Regions from separate parts of the Stenotrophomonas maltophilia group sp. vghtpe118 genome, predicted to be linked through region 2. Evidence: riboswitches for the same ligand, from Rfam matches in the RefSeq annotation. Region 2 holds a riboswitch; the other holds the start of a gene.
The links. Region 2 has a riboswitch for glycine ahead of gcvP (aminomethyl-transferring glycine dehydrogenase). Riboswitches for the same ligand answer to the same signal wherever they lie in the genome.

Region 1: another riboswitch for glycine. It lies ahead of ACUDTM_RS10440 (trimeric intracellular cation channel family protein); the one in region 2 lies ahead of gcvP (aminomethyl-transferring glycine dehydrogenase).

The regions. Positions count from the first base shown of each region.
Region 1 covers NZ_CP199672.1:2,277,200-2,289,125, forward strand. Annotated here, with positions in the region: gene ACUDTM_RS10415 (NYN domain-containing protein) at 1-130, opposite strand, end outside; gene ACUDTM_RS10420 (NAD(P)/FAD-dependent oxidoreductase) at 254-1,534, shown strand; partial or broken gene ACUDTM_RS10425 (hypothetical protein) at 1,615-2,066, opposite strand; gene ACUDTM_RS10430 (nuclear transport factor 2 family protein) at 2,070-2,501, opposite strand; gene ACUDTM_RS10435 (GIY-YIG nuclease family protein) at 2,573-2,839, opposite strand; glycine riboswitch at 2,880-2,969, shown strand; glycine riboswitch at 2,983-3,086, shown strand; gene ACUDTM_RS10440 (trimeric intracellular cation channel family protein) at 3,171-3,788, shown strand; gene ACUDTM_RS10445 (3-deoxy-7-phosphoheptulonate synthase) at 3,995-5,068, opposite strand; gene ACUDTM_RS10450 (hypothetical protein) at 5,364-5,621, opposite strand; gene ACUDTM_RS10455 (DNA alkylation repair protein) at 5,807-6,547, opposite strand; gene ACUDTM_RS10460 (MarR family winged helix-turn-helix transcriptional regulator) at 6,544-7,044, opposite strand; gene ACUDTM_RS10465 (sensor histidine kinase) at 7,116-8,414, opposite strand; gene ACUDTM_RS10470 (response regulator) at 8,447-9,154, opposite strand; gene ACUDTM_RS10475 (aspartyl protease family protein) at 9,261-10,184, shown strand; gene ACUDTM_RS10480 (serine hydrolase domain-containing protein) at 10,253-11,413, shown strand; gene ACUDTM_RS10485 (DUF6445 family protein) at 11,485-11,926, opposite strand, start outside.
Region 2 covers NZ_CP199672.1:1,596,142-1,608,067, reverse strand. Annotated here, with positions in the region: gene ACUDTM_RS07540 (catalase) at 1-189, opposite strand, end outside; gene ACUDTM_RS07535 (helix-turn-helix transcriptional regulator) at 304-1,026, shown strand; gene ACUDTM_RS07530 (amino acid permease) at 1,109-2,476, shown strand; gene ACUDTM_RS07525 (VOC family protein) at 2,663-3,073, shown strand; gene gcvP (aminomethyl-transferring glycine dehydrogenase) at 3,167-6,034, opposite strand; glycine riboswitch at 6,097-6,199, opposite strand; gene ACUDTM_RS07515 (multidrug effflux MFS transporter) at 6,499-7,725, shown strand; gene ACUDTM_RS07510 (siderophore-interacting protein) at 7,867-8,763, shown strand; gene ACUDTM_RS07505 (hypothetical protein) at 8,832-9,224, shown strand; gene ACUDTM_RS07500 (M2 family metallopeptidase) at 9,307-11,271, opposite strand; gene ACUDTM_RS07495 (phosphoethanolamine transferase) at 11,875-11,926, opposite strand, start outside.

The sequences.
Region 1 (11,926 bases), 680 kb from region 2:
AGTTGCCGTAGGCACGGCGCACGTTGGCCACGCCGTAGCGGGCGACTTCCGCCAGGACCTCGTCGATCTTCGAGGCCGGCGCATTGTCGGCGTCGATCAACAGGGCGATGCGCTTTTCCGGTTCGCTCATGGGCTCCTCACGGGCCGTTGCCTGAACCCGAGTATCGCCGATCCGGGCCGGCGCTGACGTGACAGGTGGCCGCCGTGCGAAGATGCCAGGCGCTTCCCCCGATGCCCCCACTGGAGTGAGTCGATGAGTCGCGAACGCGTTCCCCACCTGGTCGTTGTCGGCGGCGGTTTTGCCGGTCTCTGGGCCACCCGTGCCCTGGCCCGCGAGCGCATACGCATCACCCTGGTCGATCGCCGCAACCATCACCTGTTCCAGCCGCTGTTGTACCAGGTGGCCACCGCCGGCCTGTCCGCGCCGGATATCGCCGCACCGCTGCGCCACATCCTCGGCCACCAGCGCAATGTGGAAGTCCGCCTCGGCGAAGTGGTGGCCATCGACAAGCAGGCGCGGCAGATCCGCATGGCCGATGGCAGCACGCTGGACTACGACAGCCTGCTGCTGGCCACCGGCGCCACCCACGCCTACTTCGGCAACGATCAGTGGGCCGATGATGCGCCCGGCCTGAAGACGCTGGACGATGCCATCGCGCTGCGCCGCAAGCTGCTGCTGGCGTTCGAACGCGCCGAGGCTGAACCGGATCCGGCGAAGAAGGCGGCGTGGCTGAGTTTCGCCATCGTCGGTGGTGGTCCCACCGGTGTCGAACTGGCCGGCACCCTGGCCGAGATCGCGCGCCACACGCTGCGCAACGAATTCCGCCACATCGACCCGGCCAGCGCCAGGGTGCGGCTGGTCGAGGCTGGGCCGCGCGTGCTGTCCTCGTTCCCGGATGTGCTTTCGCTGAAGGCGCGCCGCCAACTGGAAAAGCTGGGCGTGGAAGTGCTGACCGGAACCCCGGTGAGCGACATCGACAGCCAGGGCTTCAAGCTCGGCGAACAGTTCATACCGGCGCGCACCGTGGTCTGGGCCGCCGGCGTGGCCGCTTCACCGCTGGCGCGCACGCTGGACGTGCCACTGGACCGCGCCGGACGCGTGCCGGTGCAACCGGACCTGACCCTGCCCGATCACCCGGAGCTGTTCGTGGCCGGCGACCTGGCCGCACTGAGCCAGGCCGACGGCAAGCCGGTTCCCGGTGTGGCACCGGCCGCCAAGCAGATGGGCAAATACGTGGCCGAGGTGATCCGCGCACGGCTGCACGGCAAGCCCGAGCCCGGTCCGTTCAAGTACGCCGACTACGGCAACCTCGCCACCATCGGCCGCATGGCCGCGATCGTGCACTCGGGCCGCCTGCAGTTGTCGGGTGTGCTGGCGTGGTGGTTCTGGCTGGCCGCGCATGTGTTCTTCCTGATCGGCTTCCGCAACCGCATCGTGGTGCTGCTGAACTGGGCGGTCGCGTACTGGAGCTACCAGCGCAGTGCGCGCATCATCTTCGGTGATGACCGCGACGACCGGCGGCCAAGGCGGTAGGGCTGCACGCAACGGGGTCGGATCCCTTTCCGCAGGAAAGGGCTCTGACCTCGTCAACACCCTCCACGCATGGCGTGGATCTACTGGTTCATCGGGCCACCGGACACCCGCCGTTTCGACCAGGTCCGGCAGAAGTCCTCCTTCCTCGCGGTGTCGGCAATCTGCGCGGCACTCCAATGCCGGGTGATCCAGATCGTCAGTGCGGTACTGCTGAGATGCCAGCGCAGCATGCCGCGCTGCGGTTGCCGCCACAGGTAGCGCCGGCAATCCAGAAGGCCTCCCGCTCCACTTCAGGCACCTTCTTCATCGCGTCCTTGTCGAAGAACTGGGCGGTAAAGCGCCAGGGGTTCATCGGCTGGTATCCCGCCCGTGGCTCGCTGCTACACGCAGCCACACCACTGGGCGCACGGTCGGCCGGCTTCGGCCGACCGCCTGCCAATGCCAGCCCGAGCAGGTACAGCAGGCCAGGCAGCAGCGCGATGCCGGCGACCAGCACGACGACGGAGATCCATGCTTTGCCGGCGGCACGCATCGCTCACTGTGCCTTCGGCTTTGGATACCACAACGCGTTGACGATGACCCAGCGCTGGTCGAAGCGCCCCATGTGGAAGTAATCGACGAACCAGGGGGTCTCCAGCCGCACCGAGGCCGCGTTGCCGGTCACGTCCAGCACCGTGCAGCGACGATCCCATTGATCCTTCGGGGTCTTCAACGCGCCCTGCTTCGTCAGCGAGACCAGTTCTTCCTTCGACATCCGGCGCAGGCCCAGGCGTTCGTCGGGTGTATCGCCGAGCACAGCGCGCTTGGCCAGGTCCGGATGCAGGGAGCGGGCGACGCGCTGCGGGTCGGCCTCCAGCTGGCCGTCGACGTAGTCGTGGCAGGTGGCTTCGATGGCCGCGATGGTGGCCGGGTCGGCGGCAGGGCTCGTTGCTGCGGAAAGAGCGAACAGCAGGGCGATCGTGGACATCCGGGTCTCCAGCTCTGGGCGCGGGGCGATCATCGCATGGGCCGGGTAGCCCATCCACGCGTGGCGTGGATCTACAGGACCGGCGCCTGCAGCCAGGCCAGCTTGCGTTCGCGGGGCTGCTGCTTGAGTTGCCACTCGGCGCGTGAGGCGGCGGCCCGGTCCGGGTATTCGCGCACGGCCAGCACGCGCAGCGGTGGCCGGGCCCGGGTGTAGCGCGCGCCCTTGCCGGCCTGGTGGGCGGCGAAACGCGCGTCCACGTCGGTGCTGATGCCGGCGTAATAGCTGCCATCGCGGCATTCGAGCAGGTACAGGAACCACGGGCGGGCGGAAGGGGCCATGCCTGGATTATGCCGTGCTGCACTGCAGCGGATATACTGGCGCCCGAATGCAGGAGAGAGGCGCCGCGCTGGCGCCCGCCGAAGGCGCAGGCTCCCATGATCGCTCAGGCCGGTGGGCTGGAATCCCACCAACCATGCATTCGACTCGCCGAGCTGGAGAGAGGTCACCGGGCATGCCCGGGACGATCCGCCGAAGGGGCACGCGGCCAACGCCGCTGAACTCTCAGGCAAAAGGACAGCGGGAGCGGCACCGGTCATCGTCATCCCGTCATTGCGCAGGCAGTGGTGGCAGTTGCGCATGGCCGGCCCCACCGCGCCCGGAGCCTGTTCCATGCTGCTGTCCATCATCTACCTGATTGCCATTTCCGCCGAAGCCATGACCGGTGCACTGTCTGCCGGCCGCCGCCGCATGGACCTGTTCGGTGTGGTCATGATCGCCTGTGTCACTGCCCTCGGTGGTGGATCACTGCGCGACATCCTGCTCGGCCACTACCCGCTGGGCTGGGTGAAGCATCCCGAGTACCTGGGGTTCACCGTATGCGCGGCGCTGATCGCCACTTGGGTGGCACGCTGGATGCACCACTTCCGCCGCACCTTCCTGGTACTCGACGGACTGGGCCTGATCGCCTTCACCCTGATCGGCTGCTCGATCGCGCGCGAAGCCGGCCATGCGATGCCGATCGTGCTGATCGCCGGCATGCTGACCGGGGCGTTCGGCGGCGTGCTGCGCGACATCCTCTGCAACGAGGTGCCGCTGATCTTCCAGAAGGAGCTGTACGCGATCATCGCGCTGCTGACCGGCGCGGCGTATCTGTTGCTGCTGCAGTGGGGCGTGGCCGACGCCACCGCGATCCTGTGCTGCCTCGGCGGCGGCTTCGCGCTGCGCCTGATGGCGATCCACTACCGCTGGGAAATGCCGAAGTTCGTGTACCACGACGAAGTGCATTGAGGTTCGCGTTCGCCTGGGGTTCCATGCTGGGCGCGGATCGACTGCACCACCCCGGCGATGTACCTGGCGCTGTCGCTCATGCGCAGCGCCAGGCGCATCGCCGGTGCAGATGGGCCGGTCTCCAACTCCGGCCGGCCCTGATCGCGGCCGCACCCCCGCAGGCGCTGGCCGCCATCCACACACGTGCCGCCATCAGGCGGCTTCATTCACGCCGCTTCGGACACCTTCACTTCACGACGGGCACGCACGGCCGCAGCCAGTCGCTCCAGCACGGTCACGGTGGTGTCCCAGTCGATGCAGCCATCGGTGATGCTCTGCCCGTAGACCAGCGGCTGGCCTTCCACCAGTTCCTGGCGGCCCCCGACCAGATGGCTCTCGATCATCACGCCCACGATGCGCTGTTCGCCGTCTTCCATCTGAGCGGCGATGTCGTCGATCACCTTCGGCTGGTTCTCGGGGTTCTTCAGGCTGTTGGCATGGCTGGCATCGATCATCAGGCGCGCCGGCAGCTTGGCCTTGGCCAGCACCTGGCAGGCCTCAGCCACGCTGCCAGCGTCGTAGTTCGGTTGCTTGCCACCGCGCAGGATCACATGGCAATCCGGGTTGCCGGTGGTCGACACGATGGCAGTGCCACCCTGCTTGGTGACCGACAGGAAATGATGCGGGTTGGATGCCGCACCCACCGCGTCGGCGGCGATCTTCACGTTGCCATCGGTGCCGTTCTTGAAGCCGACGGGGCACGACAGCCCCGAAGCCAGCTCGCGATGCACCTGGCTTTCGGTGGTGCGTGCGCCGATCGCGCCCCATGCCACCAGGTCGGCGATGTACTGCGGCGAGATCACATCGAGGAATTCAACACCGGCCGGCAGGCCGAGCTTGTTGATGTCGCGCAGGAGGCCACGGGCGACGCGCAGGCCCTTGTCGATCCTGAAGCTGCCGTCCAGGTCCGGGTCGTTGATCAGGCCCTTCCAGCCCACCGTGGTGCGCGGCTTCTCGAAGTACACGCGCATGACGATTTCCAGCTCGCCAGCCAGCGCGTCGCGCAGCGGCTTCAGGCGCTGGGCGTACTCGATGGCGGCCTTCGGGTCGTGGATCGAGCACGGGCCCACCACCACCGCCAGGCGGTCGTCACGGCCGTGCAGGATCTGGTGCAGGGCCGCGCGCGAGGCGCTGACGGTGTCGGAAGCCTCATCGTCACAGGGCAGCATCGCCAGCAGCTGGGCGGGCGGTGTCAGCGGTTCGATGGTGCGGATACGCAGGTCGTCGGTGTGCGGGGGCATTGCAGGAGATCTCCGGAACGTTGGGGGTCCCCAGCGTGGCGGCATGAAAAAAGCCGCCAGGTTCGCTGGCGGCTTTCGGGAATGCGTCTGAAGCTTTCTTCAGGGTGAGCGCAGTCCTTCCTCCGCCAGTGGCTTCGGAAAGTAATACCAGTAAAAGCGGGTGGCGGCTGCGTTCATGGGATCTATTGATAGCACAGCTTTTGCGCAGTGCAAAATGTTTCATCCGCAACTGGGCGCGCGGTTCAGTGATGCGCCTGACCGCGCAGCCCACGCGGTGGCCGCCGTGCAAGGTCGCTCATCTGCCATGCACTTCCACGTCCAGCAGCAGGCCTTCGTGGATGTCGGCCCAGCGCTCCAGCACGCGGTCCAGCTCCTGCCGGGCCTCGTCCAGCTGCTCGGGATTGAGCAGGGAACGGGTGGTGTAGAGATCGGACACCAGCCGGCGCAGTACCGCTTCCGGGATGGCCACCGAGGGCCCTTCCATCTGCGGCAGCTGCAGTGCCGGCGTATCGCCCTGCGGGCCGTACAGCGTTACCTGGAGCGTGCTCTGCATGATCAACTTCCCTGCGGATGGACATGGGCAATGTCCTGTTTACCGCGTCCGGGTGACAGACGCATGTGCCGTGCGCCTCCGGAGGCGCTGTTACAAGGTGGCCAGAGCGGTGTAGAGCTCGATGAGGGTGTAGGACATGGAAGGCCTTCCTTGAGGTTGATGAGGTTGCCGGCCAGCGGCCGGCACTACCGCAACGAGCGCATGGCGCGTTTGCGGATGTAGGCATTGGCATCGCCAGGGTGCTGCTGTTGCCATCGTGCGCACAGCTCACGCAGCCACTGCGGTTGAGTCTTGCCGGCATCGTTGAGCCAGTTCCCGACCGAGTCCTGCACGTAGCGCTCCGGGTCGTTGGCCATTGCTTCCAGCATCGGCAACGCGAGTTCTGGATGCTGCTTGAACAGCGCGATATGCGTGGACCACACGCCTCGTGGGCGCAGCGCTTCGCAGGCGAAGCGGCGCAGGTAAGGCGATGCTTCCTGCGTCCACACCTGCAGGTACTCAAGCGCCTGCAACGGTGCGGCAACGATGTCGCTGCGCAGCGCCAGCCATGCCCATTCGCGCACGCCGAAGTGCGGGTCGTCAGCCAGCGGACGCATCGCCCGCAGCTTGGCCGGCAGCGCCGCGCTGGCATCGCTGCCAATCAGGTAGCAGGCCCAGCCACGCACGGTGTCTGATGCGTGTGCCTGCCAGTGCGCGGGATCACCCTGGCCGGCTTCGTGCAGCAACCGCGCCGCCAGCGCCATGCGCTGGGTGATGCCCTTGCCGGAGGCGTCGCGCATACGTTGCAGCGCTTCCGGCTCGAGCACAGGTGCCACCCCCTGCAACAGCGCGGCGAAATCCACTGCCAGGCATTCGGCCAGATGCGTGGCAGCGGCACCACTGCTGTTGAGTGCACGCAGCCGTTCCGCGGGAATGGGCGTGCTCATGCGGCGGCTTCCCGCCCGGTGTCCGTGTGCTGCCAGACCTTGTGCAGCAGTTGTGACAGCTGCTGCCGTTCATCAGCATCCAGGCCGTTGAACAGGCCGCTGATCCATTGAGTGTGCCGCTCGAACAGCGACTCGGCCAAACGCTTGCCCGGTGCGGTCAACACGATCTGCAGACGACGGCCATCCTCGTCATCGCTGCGACGCTGCAGCAGGCCTTCGCGCTGCAGGCCATCGAGCAGGCCGCTGATGGTGGCCCGGGTCACGCCAGCGCGCTCGGCCAGCGCGTGCGGCGCCAGTGCGCCGCCGGCCCCGTGCAGCAGGAACAGCACGATGAAGCGACCCTCGCTGAGCCCGTGCGGTGCCAACCGTGCAGCGCAGTCGCGATCGATCGACGAGGACAACGAGAGCAGCTGGAAGCACAGGCGGAGCTGCGCGATGTTGGCGTGGCCGCGCCGCTGCGCTTCCTCCAGCAACGCCTGATGCTTGGCTTCGATCATCCTTTCCTAACTTCATGATTAGGCGCCTAATCATATGGAGGAGTGGCCAGTGGAAGCAAATCGGAGTTGACTCAGGAAGTGCGTCCCAGCAGCAGCCGCGCGATCAGCCCCCCGCCCTCGCGGTGCAACAGCTGAAGTTCGCCCGCGTGGCGCTTCGCCACGTTGGCAGCCACGGCCAGTCCAAGTCCGGCGCCCCCGGTGGCGCGGCTACGCGAGCCCTCGCTGCGCTGGAACGGTTGCAGCAGGCGTGCGCGATCGATCTCGGCGATGCCAGGGCCGCGGTCCATCACGTCCAGCTGCACTCCATCACCCGCCGTGGCGACCCACAGCTCCACGGCGCCCGCGTAGCGCTCGGCGTTGTCGATGAGATTGTCGACCGCGCGCCGGAGCAGCAGCGCATCGCCATGCCACGGCAACGTATCCGGGCCCTGAAGGGAAATGTCGACCCCGCGCAGCAGCGCCGCCTGCACGCAGTCCTCCAGCAGCGCTGAAAGATCCAGCATCCGCATCTGCAACGGCTGCAGCTCACCGCGTGCGTAGTCGAGCACCTGCTCGATCATCGTATCCATGCGCTCGATGTCTGCCACCATCCTGGCGGCCTGTGGCGCGGGAGCGAACTCCGCGCGCAGGCGCAGGCCGGTCAAGGGCGTGCGCAGGTCATGCGCCACGGCCGCCAGCATATGCGTCATGTCCCGTGCCTGGGCGCGCAGACGTTCGCGACCGGTGCTGATCGCTGTGGCCAGTACCTGCACTTCGCGTGGACCGTCATCAGGCAATGGCGTTTCGGCCTGCAGGTCGACCCGTGCGCTGGCTTCAGCCAGGCGTCGCAGCGGGCGCCCCAACCGGATCGACGCCCACGCCGCCAGAGGGGCCAGCAGGATCGCACCGCCCAGCAGGGCGAGCATCACCTGGCGGCGCCAGGCCGCCAGGTCACTGTGGTCGCTGCCGACCACCCGCCATCGGCCATCGGCTTGCCGCATCCCCAGTTCGAACGGCGGCCACTGCATGGCGGTCAGCAACGCGGCCTGCGATTTCAGCACGCCAGCACGAGCGGAGGCGTCCAGTACCGCGCCACCCTCGATGACCTGCACATCGGGCGCCCTGCCCTGCCCCGTCCACACCAGGCGTACATTTCTGGCCGGCAGGTCCATCTGCAGCGCCACCAACTGGGTGAGCCAGTCACTGGCGCTGCCCCGGGGTGGCGCGTCCTGCGTCGACATATGCAATCCCAGTGGCGCCGGCGCCTGTTCCCCACGCAGCACCTGCATCGCATAGTCCAGCCGCATCGGTGGCGGCGCGGGCCGGGGCATCCACCCCACTACCGCCACGCTGACCAGGGTTGCCAGCAGCAGGCTGGCCAAGGCCAGCATCGCGATCCAGCGGGTGGTTGACCACCGGCTGCTCACAACACCCCTACCTCCGCGTTGAAGCGGTACCCTTCGCCACGCAGTGTCTGCACAAGGGCTTCAGCGCCGGACGCGGCCTGCCCGAGCTTGCGGCGCAGGCGGCTGATCGCAAGGTCGACGGCACGGTCCACGCTGTCGCTGGCTTCGCCGCGACTCAACTGCAGCAGCTGTTCGCGCGCCAGCACCCGCCCGGGACGTTCAGCCAGTGCCAGCAGCAGGGAGAATTCACCGCGGCTCAGCACCAGTTCGGCGCCATCCGGCGCGAACAGGCGACGCTGGTCAGGCAGCAATCGCCAGCCATCAAACCGCAGCTCGCTGGCCACCTGTGCGCGCAGCTTGTCCTGCCTGCGCATCAGCGCGCGTACCCGCGCCAACAGCTCGCGCGGGTCAAACGGCTTGGCCAGGTAGTCGTCCGCGCCCATCTCCAGGCCGATCACGCGATCCGGCGCGGCCCCCATCGCCGACAGCATCAGGATCGGGATCGCCCGCGCCTGCAGCCGGCGGCATACCGACAGGCCATCCTCACCGGGCATCATCCAGTCGAGGATGATCAGGTCAGGACGTTCAACCTGCAGCAACACGTCCAGCGCCGTTGCATCCGCCGCCACACGCACCTGGTAGCCGTGCAGCAGCAGGTGGTCGGCGATGGCGTCACGAATGCTGGCATCGTCATCGACGACGATGACGCGGATGGGAGTGTTCATTGCCTCAGTATCCCGCACCTGTGTATCAGGACGGTATCAATGCCGATATCGCAGTGATACGCCGCTGCGCGCCAATGGCCGCCCACGATCACTGCGGAGTCTCCCCTTGCGCCTGTTCCTGCTGCCCCTGTTCGCCATCCCCTTGCCGGCGCTCGCCTCCGATGCCGCCGAGCACGTCCTGCCGATGTGGATGCAGGGCGGTCATCCGGCAGTGGCCGTCTCGCTGGACGGGCGTTCAGAGCCGCTGCGCTTCGTGGTCGACAGTGCCGCCGGGGCAACCCTGGTCGATGCACGCGTAGTGCGGCGCTACGGTTTGCAGGATGCGGAAGCGGCAGTGTCGCAGGCCCAGGGCGCGAGCGCGAAGGCGGCGCAGTTGCAGCGCATGCGCAGCACAGCGTGGCAGCTGGGCAGCTGGCAATTGAAGGCCAGCGGCATGCAGGTCGACCTGTCATCGCTGGCGAAGGGCGATGATCCGGCCATTGACGGCTTGATCGGCAACGACCTGACCGGGCGCTGGGACACCCGTTGGGACTTCGGCCGCAATCAACTGGCGCTGTGGACACCCGGCGGCTTGGACCTGGAAGGGCCGGGTTGCCAACCCAATGCGCTGCCCGGCCGCGATGACGGCCTGCGCCAGTTCGGCTTCATCACGCTTGCCTTGGGTACGCCCGGCGTGGACGCCATCGCCGTGGTCGACACCGGTGCCGCGCAGACCGTCCTCAACGCCGAAGCAGCCCGCGCACTGGGCCTGCGCACTGACGGCAGCGATGCTCGGGTGCGTGCACGTGAAGAGGGCACCGAGGGGCTGGGTGGCGGTGCGCAGGCAACCTGGCTGTACACCCTGCCCGGCATGACCGGCGGCAACTGGCAGCACCCGCCGATGGAGGTCCGGATCAGCGAACTGCCGGTGTTCAGGGCGATCGGCCTGGAGGCGCGACCGGCCTTAATCCTCGGTGCCGACGCGATGCGCGGTGGCCAGGTGGACATCGGTGCGGGTGCCGCGCGGATCTGCCTGCGCCGACCCGGCTGACATCCGGCGCATGACGGCGGGAGCTGGCAGGCGTAGCATCGCGCCACGTCCCGCCAGGAGTTCCACGCATGCGCCGTGCTGTCCTGCTGTTGCTGACGCTGCTCCCGCCGGCCGTGCTGGCCGCGCCGCCGCTACCCTCGCCCGCGCGCATCGATGCCGAAGCACAGCGGCTGATGCAGGCGGCGCATGCGCGCGGGATGGCGCTGGCGGTGATCGATGGCGGCAAGGTGGTACACGTGGCCGCCTACGGCGAACGCAACGCCGCAGGCGAGCCACTGCGCACCGATACCGTGATGTACGCCGCCTCGCTGACCAAGATGGCGTTCGGCCACCTGGTCGCACAGCTTGCCCAGGACGCGCGGATCGAGCTGGACGCCAGCATCGCCACGGCGCTGGACAAGCCGCTGCCGGACTACCCGCCAGAGCCGAAGAAGTACGCCGACTACAGCGTACTGGCCGATGATGCGCGCTGGCGCCAGCTCACCCCGCGCCTGCTGCTCAACCATTCCAGTGGCTTCGCCAACTTCGGCTTTCTCGAACCGGATGGCCGCCTGAAGTTCCACTTCGATCCGGGCAGTCGTTATGGGTATTCCGGCGAAGGGCTGATCCTGTTGCAGTTCGTGATCGAGCGTGGACGGCTGGGCCAGGACGTGGGTGCATTGATGCAGCGGCAGGTATTCGACCGCTTCGGCATGGTCCGCACCAGCATGATGTGGCGTGAGGATTTCGCCGCCAACCTGGCCGATGGCTGGACAGCGGAAGGCACGGTCGAGCCGCACGATGAACGCAGCCGCGTGCGTGCGGCCGGTTCGATGGATACCACCATCGCCGACATGGCGCGCTTCGCCGCCGGCTATGTCCGCGGCGATGGGCTGTCGCCTGCAATGCGCAGGGAACTGGTGCGGCCGCAGCTGCCGATCACCACCGCCAGCCAGTTCCCCACGCTGCAGCCGGAGCTGCCCGTGGCGCAGCAACGCAAGGATCTTGCCGCGGGCCTGGGCGTGGTGACGTTCCGCGGCCCGCAGGGCGCAGGTTTCTACAAGGGCGGCCACGACGATGCGGTCGGCAACACGCTGGTGTGCATCGAACGGCACAAACGCTGCGTGGTGATTCTGGGCAACGATGTACGGGCGGAAGCTGCGTTCCCGGCACTGGTGGCATTCGTACTGGGCGATACCGGCGTGCCGTGGCAGTGGGAGTATGGTGCGGCGAAGGCATTCGTCGAATGAGGGTGCGATGACGCCTGCATGGCGAACGCGGCTGGGAGAGGAGCATCCACGCCAAGCGTGGATGGCACTCTTCAACGCGCCTGCTCGAAGAACATCAGGTATACCAGCCGGCCATTCTCCGGTCGATCACCGAACGCTGGCCCGGCGGTGTGCCAGAACCAGGGCCGCAGCAGCACCAGCCGGTTGAAGCGCATCGGAATGCGCATGGTCATTTCCCACTGGCTGTCGTCGTTGCTGTCGCGCTCGATGATGTCGCGATGCATGTCGCCGCCGTTGGCGTAGCCCAATGCGGCCAGCTCCGCCGCGTCCAGGGCCATGCGCTCGGTGCCGGTACGGCGATGGCGGAAGAACTCGGTGCCGCCCTCGCAGTGCTCCGGTGCACTCAGGTAGAGAATGCCCGACCAGTGCGAGTGGTCGGCGTGTACCTTGGCGCGGCCGATGTCGCCGGCGAGGGTAAGGCGGAACTTGCCGTGCGACTGCAGCGGGTTGACCGGCCGCAGCGGTTCGTTGACC
Region 2 (11,926 bases):
GATGAAGTCTTCCAGCAGCGTGGGTCCTCGAGGTCCCTGCCGCAGGGAGTTCTGGTTGTCTGCCACCGGGATGCCCTGATCGGTGGTCATCGCCGGGTGGCTGCCGCCGGCGCGCGGGTGCAGTTCATCGCCGTTGCCGCGGGGGTGGTTTTCGGTTGCGCGCTTGCCGGTCGGCTTGCTGGCGGCCATGGGGGGGAGGCTCCGGATCATCAAGGGAACCACGACACTGGAACCGAACCCGTTAAACCCAGGTCCGGCAAAGGTGAACGTACGGGCAAAAGCAGGCTCGGGTATGCTTGCCCCATGCGAGTCGAGCCCGCCGACATCGAAGCCCTGTTCGACGCCATCCCGGACGTGCTGTTCTTCATCAAGGACCGCCAGGGGCGGTACACCCACGTCAACCAGACCATGCTGCGACGGCTGGGCCTGCGCGCGCGCAAGGACGTGATCGGGCGCACAGCGGCCGAGATCTACCCGACCGGCCTCAGCGCGGACTATGTCGACCAGGACGCCCGCGTGCTGTCCGGCGAGGTGATCGAGAACCTGATGGAGCTGCACCTGTTCGCCAACCGCGAACCGGGCTGGTGCCTGACCTGCAAGCGCCCGTTGCTGGTCGATGGCGCCATCGAGGGCCTGATCGGCATTTCCCGCGACCTGGGCCAGAAGGACAGCCTGGGCGCCCAGTACGAGCAGCTGCGGCTGGCCCTGGCCCACCTCAACGCGCACTACGCCGAGAACGTGCGCATGCAGACCCTGCTGGACATCACCGGCTTTTCGCTGTCCAAGCTGGAGCGCAGTTTCCGCAAGGTGTTCCAGATGACCCCGCAGCAGGTGCTGACCCGGCTGCGGATCCAGATGGCCATGCACTTGCTGCATGGCGACGACAGCATTGCCTGCATCGGGCAGGCCTGCGGTTTCAGCGACCAGAGCGCCTTCACCCGCAAGTTCAAGGCTGAAACCGGTTTCTCGCCGCGCGCCTATCGCGCCCGGATCGGCGGCAACGTCGGCGAGCCCGCACTGGCCTGAGCCCCCTGCTGCGCTGTGCCTATCCCCGCGGGCCTGGGACAGGGTAAGGTGTCGCCCCTGTAGCCCGCCGCCAGCCCCGCCGATGCCCAATTCGATTCCGACCGCTTCGTCGTCCCGCCTCGGACATTCGCTCAAGCCCCGCCAGCTGATCATGATGGGCCTGGGCAGTGCCATCGGCGCCGGCCTGTTCCTCGGCTCGGGCGTGGGTGTGCAGGCGGCCGGTCCGGCCGTTCTGGTCTCGTATCTGGTCGCTGGCGCGCTGGTGATCATCGTGATGAACGCACTGGGCGAGATGGCGGCGGCCAAACCGACCAGCGGCGCGTTCTCGGTGTACGCCGCCGATGCCATGGGCGCCACCGCTGGCGCCACGGTCGGCTGGTTGTGGTGGGTGCAGCTGGTGATCGTGATCGCCGCCGAGGCGGTCGGTGCGGCCGGGTTGCTTGCCACGGTCTGGCCGGTGGTGCCGGTGCCGATGGCTGCGTTGGCCTTCATGCTGTTCTTCACTGCGATCAACCTGCTCGGGGTGAAGAACTTCGGCGAGTTCGAATTCTGGTTCGCCATCCTGAAAGTGGCGGCGATCCTGGCCTTCATTGCCATCGGCGTGGCACTGCTGATGGGCTGGCTGCCGCAGGTCACCTCACCTGGCCTGAGCAACTTCACCGGACACGGCGGTTTCGCACCGAAGGGCCTGGCCGGGATCGGTGCGGCGCTGCTGGTTGTCGTTTTTGCCTTCGGCGGCACCGAAATCGTCGCCGTTGCGGCGGCCGAAACCGAAGATCCCGAACGCAGCATCGCCCGTGCCATCCGTACCGTGGCCTGGCGCATCCTGGTGTTCTACATCGGCTCGCTGAGCGTGATCATCGCCGTGGTGCCCTGGACCAGCGAAGCACTGAAGTCGCCGTTCGCCGCCGTGCTGGACATAGCGCGCATTCCGGGCGCCGGCACTGCGATCACCCTGATCGCGGTGATCGCGCTGCTGTCGGCACTCAATGCCAACCTCTACGGCGCCTCGCGCATGATGTATTCGCTCGCGCAGCGCCGCGAAGCACCGGCCGTGCTGGGCTGGACCGATCCGCGGCAGGTGCCGGTCATCGCCGTGCTGGCCAGCGTGCTGTTCGGCTTTGCGGCCACGGTGATGGAACTGCTGTTCCCGGACCGGGTGCTGCCGGTGCTGCTGAACATCGTCGGTTCCACCTGCCTGCTGGTGTGGACGCTGTCGCTGGTTTCGCAGCTGGTACTGCGCCGCCGCGCCGATCGCCTGGGTACCCGGCTGCCGTTCCGCATGGCCGGTTTCCCGTGGCTGACCTGCTGCGCGCTGGCGATCCTGGCGCTGATCTTCGGCCTGCTGTTGAGCGAGGCGCACACCCGCCTGCAGTTCCTGTCGATGGTGGCGCTGACCGCCACCATCGCCGCCGGCAGCGCCATCGCCCGGCGCATGCGCGAGGCGTGACTGAAGCTGTAGAGCCGACCCTACGGTCGGCTGCGGTTGCTGTAGTTTCTGTAGAGCCGACCCTGTGGTCGGCTGCTGTTCGCGTAGTCGCCAGCCGAGCGCGGGCTCGGCTCTACAGCCGGCATACATCCGCCGTGCCATCCTGATCGTGTGGGCCGCCAGCGGCCCGTCGACCAGGAGTACCGCATGCTGCGCAGCCGTCCCTTCCTGATGTTCACCGGCCAGGCCGAGGCCGCGCTGGCCCTGTACGCCGAAGCCTTTGCCGATTTCCGCCTGCTGGCCCTGCAACGCCACCCCGAGGGGGCCGGCGCCGGCGTACCCGGACAGGTCCGCCAGGCCATCTTCCTGCTCGGTGGCACCCATTACCTGTGCTTCGACAGCCTGGATGTGCACGACTTCACCTTCAGCCCGTCGATCTCGCTGTTCGTCGAGTGTTCCGGTGCCGAGCAGTTCGAGCGTGCGGCACGCGTGCTGGGCGAGGGCGGCCATTGGTTGATGCCGGTGGGTGATTACGACTTCAGCAACCGCTATGGCTGGGTGCAGGACCGCTTCGGCGTATCGTGGCAGTTGAGCCTGGGACAGATGCCGGACCCGTGATCGGGTAACTGTGGGTGTGGACCCTGGTTCACACGCCCTCATGAAAACGGCCCGCTTGCGCGGGCCGTTTTTCTTTATCGATGCAGTGAGGAATCAAGCCTCGACTTCATCATCCTTGTAGGCATCGACCGGGATGCAGGCGCACATCACGTTCTTGTCACCGTACACGTTGTCGACGCGTGCCACCGGCGGCCAGTACTTGCTCTGCTTCAGGCTGGCCAGCGGGAAGGCGGCCAGTTCGCGCGGGTAGGCGTGGGTCCACTCGCTGGCGGTCACCGCGGTGGCGGTGTGCGGCGCGTTCTTCAGCGGGTTGTCCTCGCGGTCCAGGCGGCCGTCTTCGATCGCGCTGATTTCCTCTCGGATCTGGATCATCGCGTTGATGAAGCGATCCAGCTCGTGCAGCGACTCGCTCTCGGTCGGTTCGACCATCAGCGTGCCCGCGACCGGGAAGCTCAGGGTCGGGGCGTGGAAGCCGAAGTCGATCAGGCGCTTGGCGACGTCCTCGGCGCCGATGCCGCTGGTCTTCTCCAGCGGGCGCACGTCCAGGATGCACTCGTGCGCCACCAGGCCGTTACGGCCGGTGTACAGGGTCTTGAAGTGCGGGGCCAGGCGCTTGGCAATGTAGTTGGCGTTGAGCTGCGCGACCTGGGTGGCCTTGCGCAGGCCTTCGCGGCCCATCATCGCGATGTACATCCAGCTGATCGGCAGGATCGAAGCACTGCCGAAGCTGGCCGCGCTGACCATGCCGACCGGGCCGTTGTCACCCAGCTTGCCCGGCAGGAACGGGGCCAGGTGCTCCTTGACCGCGCATGGGCCCACGCCCGGGCCACCACCGCCGTGCGGGATGCAGAAGGTTTTGTGCAGGTTCAGGTGCGAAACGTCCGAACCCCACTTGCCCGGCTTGGCCACGCCGACCAGGGCGTTCATGTTGGCGCCGTCGGTGTACACCTGGCCGCCGTGCTTGTGGATGATCTCGCAGATCTCGACCACCTCTTCCTCGAACACGCCGTGCGTGGACGGGTAGGTCATCATGATCGCGGCCAGGCGGTCGCTGTACTTCTCGGCGTTGAGGCGGATGTCCTCGACGTCGACGTTGCCGTTGGCATCGGTCTTGGTCACCACGACCTTCATGCCGCACATCTGCGCCGAGGCCGGGTTGGTGCCGTGTGCCGAGTCCGGGATCAGGCAGATGTCGCGGTGGCCTTCGCCGCGCGAGCGGTGGTAGGCACGGATCGCCAGCAGGCCGGCGTACTCGCCCTGCGCGCCGGAGTTCGGCTGCAGGCTGACCGCGTCGTAGCCGGTGCATTCGACCAGCATCGCTTCCAGCGTGTCGATCAGTTCCTTGTAGCCCAGCGCCTGGTCGGCCGGCACCAGCGGGTGGATCTGCGAGAACTCCGGCCAGGTCACCGGGATCATCTCGGCGGTGGCGTTGAGCTTCATGGTGCACGAGCCCAGCGGGATCATCGTGCGGTCCATCGCCAGGTCCTTGTCGGCCAGCGAACGCAGGTAGCGCAGCAGTTCGTGCTCGCTGTGGTGGGTGTTGAACACCGGGTGGGTCAGGAACGCGGACTGGCGCAGCAGGCCGGCCGGCAGCGCGTCGGCGGTGCTGGCGTCCAGCGCCTCGACGTCAGCCTGCGCGCCGAACACGGTGGCCAGCGCGACCACGTCGGCGCGGGTGGCGGTCTCGTCCAGGCTGATGCCGACCGAGTCGCTGTCGATCGCGCGCAGGTTGTAACCGGCGGCGCGTGCCTTGGCGTGGATCTCATCGGCATGCACGCCGGTGATGTGCAGGGTGTCGAAGAAGTCGCCACCGACCTGCACGCCGGCGTTGCGCAGTGCCGCAGCCAGGATCGAAGCCAGGCGGTGGGTGCGCCGGGCGATGCGGGTCAGGCCTTCCGGACCGTGGTAGACCGCATACATCGAGGCCATCACCGCCAGCAGCACCTGTGCGGTACAGATGTTCGACGTCGCCTTCTCGCGGCGGATGTGCTGCTCACGGGTCTGCAGGGTCAGGCGATAGGCCGGGTTGCCCTGGGCATCGATGGAGACACCGATCAGGCGGCCCGGCATCGAGCGCTTGTAGGCGTCACGGCAGGCCATGAACGCGGCGTGCGGGCCGCCGAAGCCGAACGGCACGCCGAAACGCTGGCTGTTGCCGACCACGATGTCCGCGCCCCATTCGCCCGGTGCGGCCAGCAGGGTCAGCGCCAGCAGGTCGGTGGCCACGGCCACCAAGCCGCCGCGTGCGTGCACGGCCTCGACCAGGGCCTTGTAATCGCCGATCTGGCCGAAGGTGTCCGGGTACTGCAGCAGCAGGCCGAAGGCTTCCGCTTCCAGTGCTTCGGCGGGGGTGCCGACGCGCAGCACGATGCCCATCGGTTCTGCGCGGGTGCGCAGCAGTTCCAGGGTCTGCGGGTGCACGGCGTCGTGCACGAAGAAGGTGTCCGACTTCGACTTGGCCGAACGCTTGGCCAGGGTCATCGCTTCGGCGGCGGCAGTGGCTTCGTCCAGCAGCGAGGCGTTGGCGATCTCCATGCCGGTGAGGTCGGCGCACAGGGTCTGGAAGTTGATCAGCGCTTCCATGCGGCCCTGCGAGATCTCGGCCTGGTACGGGGTGTAAGCGGTGTACCAGGCCGGGTTTTCCAGGATGTTGCGCAGGATCACGTTCGGGGTGTGGGTACCGTAGTAGCCCTGGCCGATGAAGCTGCGCAGCACGGTGTTCTTGTCGGCGATCGCGCGGATCTTCGCCAGTGCCTGCACTTCGGTCATCGACTCCGGCAGCGCCAGCGGCGCCGGCGACTTGATCTTGGCCGGCACGATGGCATCGGTCATCGCATCCAGCGACGCGTGGCCGACGACGTCGAGCATCTGCGCGATCTCGGCATCGTTGGGGCCGATGTGGCGCTCGACGAACGCATTGTGGTGCTCGAGCTCACGCAGGGAAGGGGTGTTCTGGGACATGGCGAAGGATCCGTCAGGAAAGGGCACACGCACGGGCACAAGCCGCCGGTCGGCGGTCTGCGGGGCGCCCCTCTGTCCTTTTGCCTGAGAGTTTGGAAGCGCGGAAAACCGCAGCTTCGTGCCCCTTCGGCGCCGGATCGAACCGGTCTCTCCAGAGTTCTGTTACGGGTGGTATCGGGCCTGAGCGATTACGGGCGTTGCGCCTTCGGCAGCGGTGTTCCGCTTCTCCCACCGTGTTGCCCGCCGATTATAGCCCGTTGCGGGCCCGCTGGCCGTCTACGGGCCTGGCCGCTGCGCCTGAATGGCCGATGGCCCGGACGTGCGTTTTGTGCATCGCTGCATGGCATCAGGCGCAATCCCCACCTATGATGGCCAGATACCCGAATTCATCTGGCGCCCTCCCTGCAGACAGGGACCGGCGCCCGCCGTGCGTGCCGCGCATGGCCCTGCCGGACGCCTTTCCCATGACCGCCGCTGTTGCTCCCTCCACCCGCCGCATGGCCCTGCTGCTTGCCGGCCTGGCCATGTTCGGCCCGTTCTCGATCGACACCATCTTCCCGGCCTTCCCGCAGCTGGCCCAGCGCCTGGCGGTGGACGAGGTGGCGGTGCAGCAGACCATCAGCGTCTACCTGCTGTTCTACGGCCTGATGAGCCTGGCGCACGGTCCGCTGTCCGACGCCTGGGGCCGCAAGCGGGTGATCCTCGGTGGCCTGGTGGTGTTCGTCGGCGCCTCGGTGGGCTGCGCACTGTCCACCGACCTGACCACGCTGCTGGCGTTCCGTGCGCTGCAGGGCCTGTCGGCGGGTGTCGGCATGATCGTCGGCCGCGCGGTGATCCGCGATCTGTACCACGGCCATGACGCGCAGCGGCTGATGAGCCAGGTGTCCATGCTGTTCGGCATCGCCCCGGCCATCGCGCCGATCATCGGTGGCTGGATCCTGCTCAGTGGCGCGGGGTGGCCGCTGATCTTCTGGTTCCTGGTGGTGTTCGGGCTGGTCCTGCTGGCGGCCACTGCACGCTACCTGCCCGAGACCCATCCCGTCGAAGCGCGCGTGCCGTTGTCGCCGCGCGTGCTGCTGCGTGATTACGTGCGCATCGGTTTCAATCCACGCTTCCTGCGCCTGGCGCTGGCCGGCAGCATCGGCTTTGGTGGAATCTTCCTGTACATCTCCTCGGCGCCGGTGTTCGTGATGCAGCACCTGCACCTGGGCGAGGGCGGTTTCGCCTGGTTGTTCATCCCGACCATCGGCGGCATGACCACCGGCTCATTCCTGTCCGGGCGCATGGCCGGGCACACCACGCCCACCCGCCAGGTCTCCATTGGTTTCGGCCTTTGCGCATTGTCAGTGCTGTTGAACGTTGGCTACGTGGTGCTGTCGCCACAGTTCGTGCTGCCATGGGCGGTACTGCCGATCTTCCTGGGTGGCATGGGCATGGCGCTGATCTTCCCGATCCTGGCGCTGGCGGTGCTGGACATGTACCCGCATCAGCGCGGCCTGGCCTCGTCGCTGCAGGCCTTCGTGCAGCTGATGATCAGCACCGTGGTGGCCGGCGTGGTGTCACCACTGCTGAGCGGCAGCCCGCTGCACCTGGCACTGGGCCAGGCGGCGTTCTTCGGCGCCGGTTTCGTGTTCTGGTACTGGGAACACCAGCGCGAGCGCGCGGCGCAGGCAGCCTGCACGGGTCACTGAGCAGCGCGCAGGGGTAGGGTGGGCCGCGATGCCCGAAACACTTGCGGCAGGGAACGGCCGGACTAGGCTGGGCATTCCAGCCAGCCGGTGCGTGGGTGCACGACAGCCAGCCGACCCAATGTCGTTGCATGAGGTTTCGCCATGGCTGCGCAGCAGACCTACCGCCTGTTCGAGGTGGCGCTGAAGGAGCGCCGCGTTCTTTCCCCTTCCCTGGACCGCATGGTGTTCACCGGCGCCGACGTGGCGCGGATGAAGACCGAAGGCCCGGACCAGCGCATCAAGGTATTCTTCCCCTTGCCCGGGCAGGACCTGCCACAGGTGCCCAGCGGCGAGGACTGGTATCCCCGCTACCGGGCGCTGCCGGACGATCAGCGCCCGCCGATGCGCACCTATACCATCCGCCAGCTGCGTGCAGAGCTGGGCGAAGTCGATGTTGATTTCGTGCTGCATGGCGAGACCGGGCCGGCCTCGCGCTGGGCCATCCATGCACGCCCCGGCGACCGTGTGGTGTTGCTGGCTCCCGATGCCGACTGTGCCGACAGCAGCGAAGGTTGGGAATGGAAGCCGCCGGCCGGCGTCGGCCAGGTGCTGCTGGTGGCCGATGAAACCGCGTTACCGGCGGTGGCCGGCATTCTTGAGGAACTGGCGGCCATGGTGGATCCGCCGCGTACGCTGGCGCTGCTGGAAGTGGCGCAGGCCGGCGACGCGGTGCCGCTGAAGGCACCGGCTTCCGCCGAGCTGGTCTGGCTGCCGCGCGGGCGCGCGGCGTACGGGGCGCCTCTGTTGCAGGCGGTGCAGGCGCGGCTGGCAGCGGCCTCGGGCGTGGCTGCCGGCGATGCGCCGGAGGAGATCGACGTCGATACGCAGATCCTCTGGGAACAGGCCGATACCCGCGTGGTCGGGCCGCTGTATGCCTGGGTGGCAGGCGAGGCAGCGGCGGTGATGGCGATCCGTCGTCATCTGGTCCGCGACTGCGGGCTGGATCGCCGCGCGATCAGCTTCATGGGCTACTGGCGGCACGGCAAAGTGCTGGATTGAGGGGGTGTGAAGCGGCGTGGCGGGTGGGGTGCGCTATCCTTGCGCCCCCCTCGCAGCGGTATTGCACCATGTCCACCAGCTCCAAGACCCGCCGCGACCAGCGCCGTCGCCAGGAAAAGCAGGCCGCCAACAAGGCCGCTGCCCAGGCCTCGCCGGTGGAGCCGCATGCCGAACTGCGCGACGCGCAGCGCACCCTGCTGGCCGGTGTCGTGCGCCGCGACGGCGAATGGGTGCTGGGCATGGACGGCCGTATCGCCGGCCACAGTGACTCCGCCGCACAGGTACTGGCGCTGATCATGCAGGCCGGTGAACTGCACGAGCGCAACGGCACGCCGGTGCGCCTGATGTACTCCGATGCGCTGCGCGACGCCGCGCACGCCGAAGCGAAAGAGAAGGGCCAGACCTTCGAGGAATTCAAGGCGGAACTGGCCGCGGCGATGGCGGCGAAGAAGGACAGCTGATCGCGCCGAATCTGTAGAGCCGAGCATGGCTCGGCTCTACAACACGGAGAAGGGGCGGATCCTTGCGGATCCGCCCCTTTTCTCATTTCGCCGCCGGGGCCGCGTTGGCCTGCCAGCCACACATCTGGCCTTCGTTCTGCTGCTTCAGCCACTCGTTGACCGGAGTGAAGTACTCGATCATCGGGCCGGCATCGAGCTTGTCGGTGCCGGTCAGCTCCTTCAGCGTGGCCTGCCACGGCTGGCTGGCACCCTTGCTCAGCATCGCCCAGTATTTCTGGCCGGCTTCCTTGTTGCCGTAGAAGGTGCACTCGTGCAGCGGGCCCTTGTAGCCGGCTGCATCGCACAGGCCCTTGTAGAACTGGAACTGCAGGATGCGGGCCAGGAAGTAGCGGGTGTAGGGGGTGTTGCCCGGCACGTGGTACTTCGCGCCCGGATCGAAGAATTCCTCGCCACGGGGGCTGGCCGGGGCCACGCCCTGGTACTTGGCCTTCAGGTCCCACCACGCCTTGTTGTAGTTGTCGGCGGTGATCGAACCATCGAACACGCCCCAGCGCCAGCGGTCGATCATCAGCCCGAACGGCAGGAACGACACGCCCGACAGCGCCATGCGCATCTGGTTGTTGATGACCGCTTCGCGGCTCTCGGTCGGTGCATCGACCAGGCCGATCGAGCTGAGGTACTTGGGCGTCATCGCCAGCACGATGGTGTCGCCGATCGCCTCATGGAAGCCATCGTTGGCACCGCCCTGGAACAGCGGTGGCAGCGGGTTGTAGGCCAGGTCGTAATAGATATGGCCCAGCTCGTGGTAGATGGTGGTGAAGTTCTCTTCGTTCGGCTTGATGCACATCTTGGTGCGCACATCGCCTTCCATGTTCATGTCCCAGGCGCTGGCGTGGCAGACCACATCGCGGTCGTCGGGCTTGATGAACTGGGTGCGTTCCCAGTACGACTGCGGCAGCGACGGCATGCCCAGCGACACATAGAAGTCCTGTGCGCGTTCGGTCATCTGCTTGGCGGTACGCAGTTCGGCTTCGCGCTGGGCCTTGTACTGGGCCGCCACGTTGGCGTCCTTGCCGGCCTTGGCCAGCGCCGCGCTCAGGTTGGCCTGGTACTGCTTTTCCAGTGCAGCGGTGATGTCCAGGCTGCCGGCACCCGGGTACGGTTCCAGCTGGTCCCACAGGTTCGACCAGTCCTGCTGCCACATGTTGCCCAGCAGGTGCGCGGCAATCAGGCCGTTGCCCACTTCGGCCTTGTCCTTGCCGTAGGTCTTGTCCAGCTTGCCGCGTGCATAGCAGTGCAGCTGCTCGTACATCGGCTTGACCTGTTCCCAGAGCCGGTCGGTTTCCGGGCCGATCTGCTCCGGCGGCATGTCGTAGCCGCTGCGCCACATCTGGCCGGCGTCGGCAAAGCCCATGCCCTTGGCGCCTTCGTTCACCAGGCCGACGAACTTCTGGTAGTCGCCGCGCATGCTCTTGGTGGTGCTGTGCCAGCCCTGCCAGGCGTCGAGCTGCTTGTCATAGTCGCGGCTGCGCGCCAGCACCTGTTCCAGCTCGCCCAGCTGGCGGCAGGAGTTCGGATCATTGGCATCGGTGCAGTACTTGCCGGCACCGTAGCTGCCTTCCATGCGCGTGGCGATCTGGGTCAGCTCGGCCAGCTTGGCCGGGTCGCGCGGTGCAGGCATCGAGGACATCAGCTTCAGCAGGTGGATCGCGCGCTTGCTGTCCTCGCTCATCGGCTTGCCGTCGAACTTGGCGGCCTGTTCGATCCAGCTGTTGAGCTGCGTCAGCGAACGCTCGTTGGCCTTGGCCGCAATGCGTTCCGAATCACCGTTGATGTAGGTGGAGGACAGCCACTGCGCCGAGGTCATCTCCGGGTAAGCGGCCTTGAATTCGGCATTGATGCGGGCCACGAACTGGTCGGCGGTTTCACCGGCCGGAGCGCTGCTGCTGGCGGTATCGGTGCCTGGGGCAGCTTCCTTCTTGCAGGCGGCCAGGGCCAGCGTGGCGGCGGCGATTGCCGAGGCCAGCAGGAGATGACGGTGTTTCACGGGCGGTCCTTGGGTGGTGAACGACGGCCGAAGGCTAGTGGGCCGTCGCTGCCACCGCAAGTGGCGGAAGTCGGCCGGGCGGCGCCCGGCACCCGCAGAGGCCAGAGCACAAGCAACAGCAACCGCCGAAGCAACCGCAACAGCGGGGTATCCGTGGGATGGCGCGGCGGTGTGGGCTTGCAGGACACGCTGTAAACCCATCCATGGGGGCTCGATGGCGCCATCCATGGCGCCAACGGTCCTGCAAGCCCACACCGCCCCACGTCTGACAGATCGTGGCGGCTGTTGGTAGGTGTCGACCTTGGTCGACACATCTGTCAGGTATCGACAATCAAAATGGGGTCAGATCCGTTTTCTTCCGGAAAACGGATCTGACCCCAAGATCGTTCCAACAGATCGCGGAAAACTGTCGAAGGCGGGGTGGGGCCGGTTGCGGGGGCGTGAGCCGCATGGATGCGGCGACCGAGCTTACATGGACGTACTTGCAGCGTCCCCCGCAACCGGACCCACCCCGCCACCCCTCAGGAAACCCGCTTCTGCTGTTGCTTCGGCCGTTGCCGTTGCCCCTGCAGGTGCAGGGCTGCAAGCCCTGCCAAACACCCCTCAACCTTCGCAGTTGGCGAACACGTCGCGGTCGCGCTCGTACAGCGCCGTC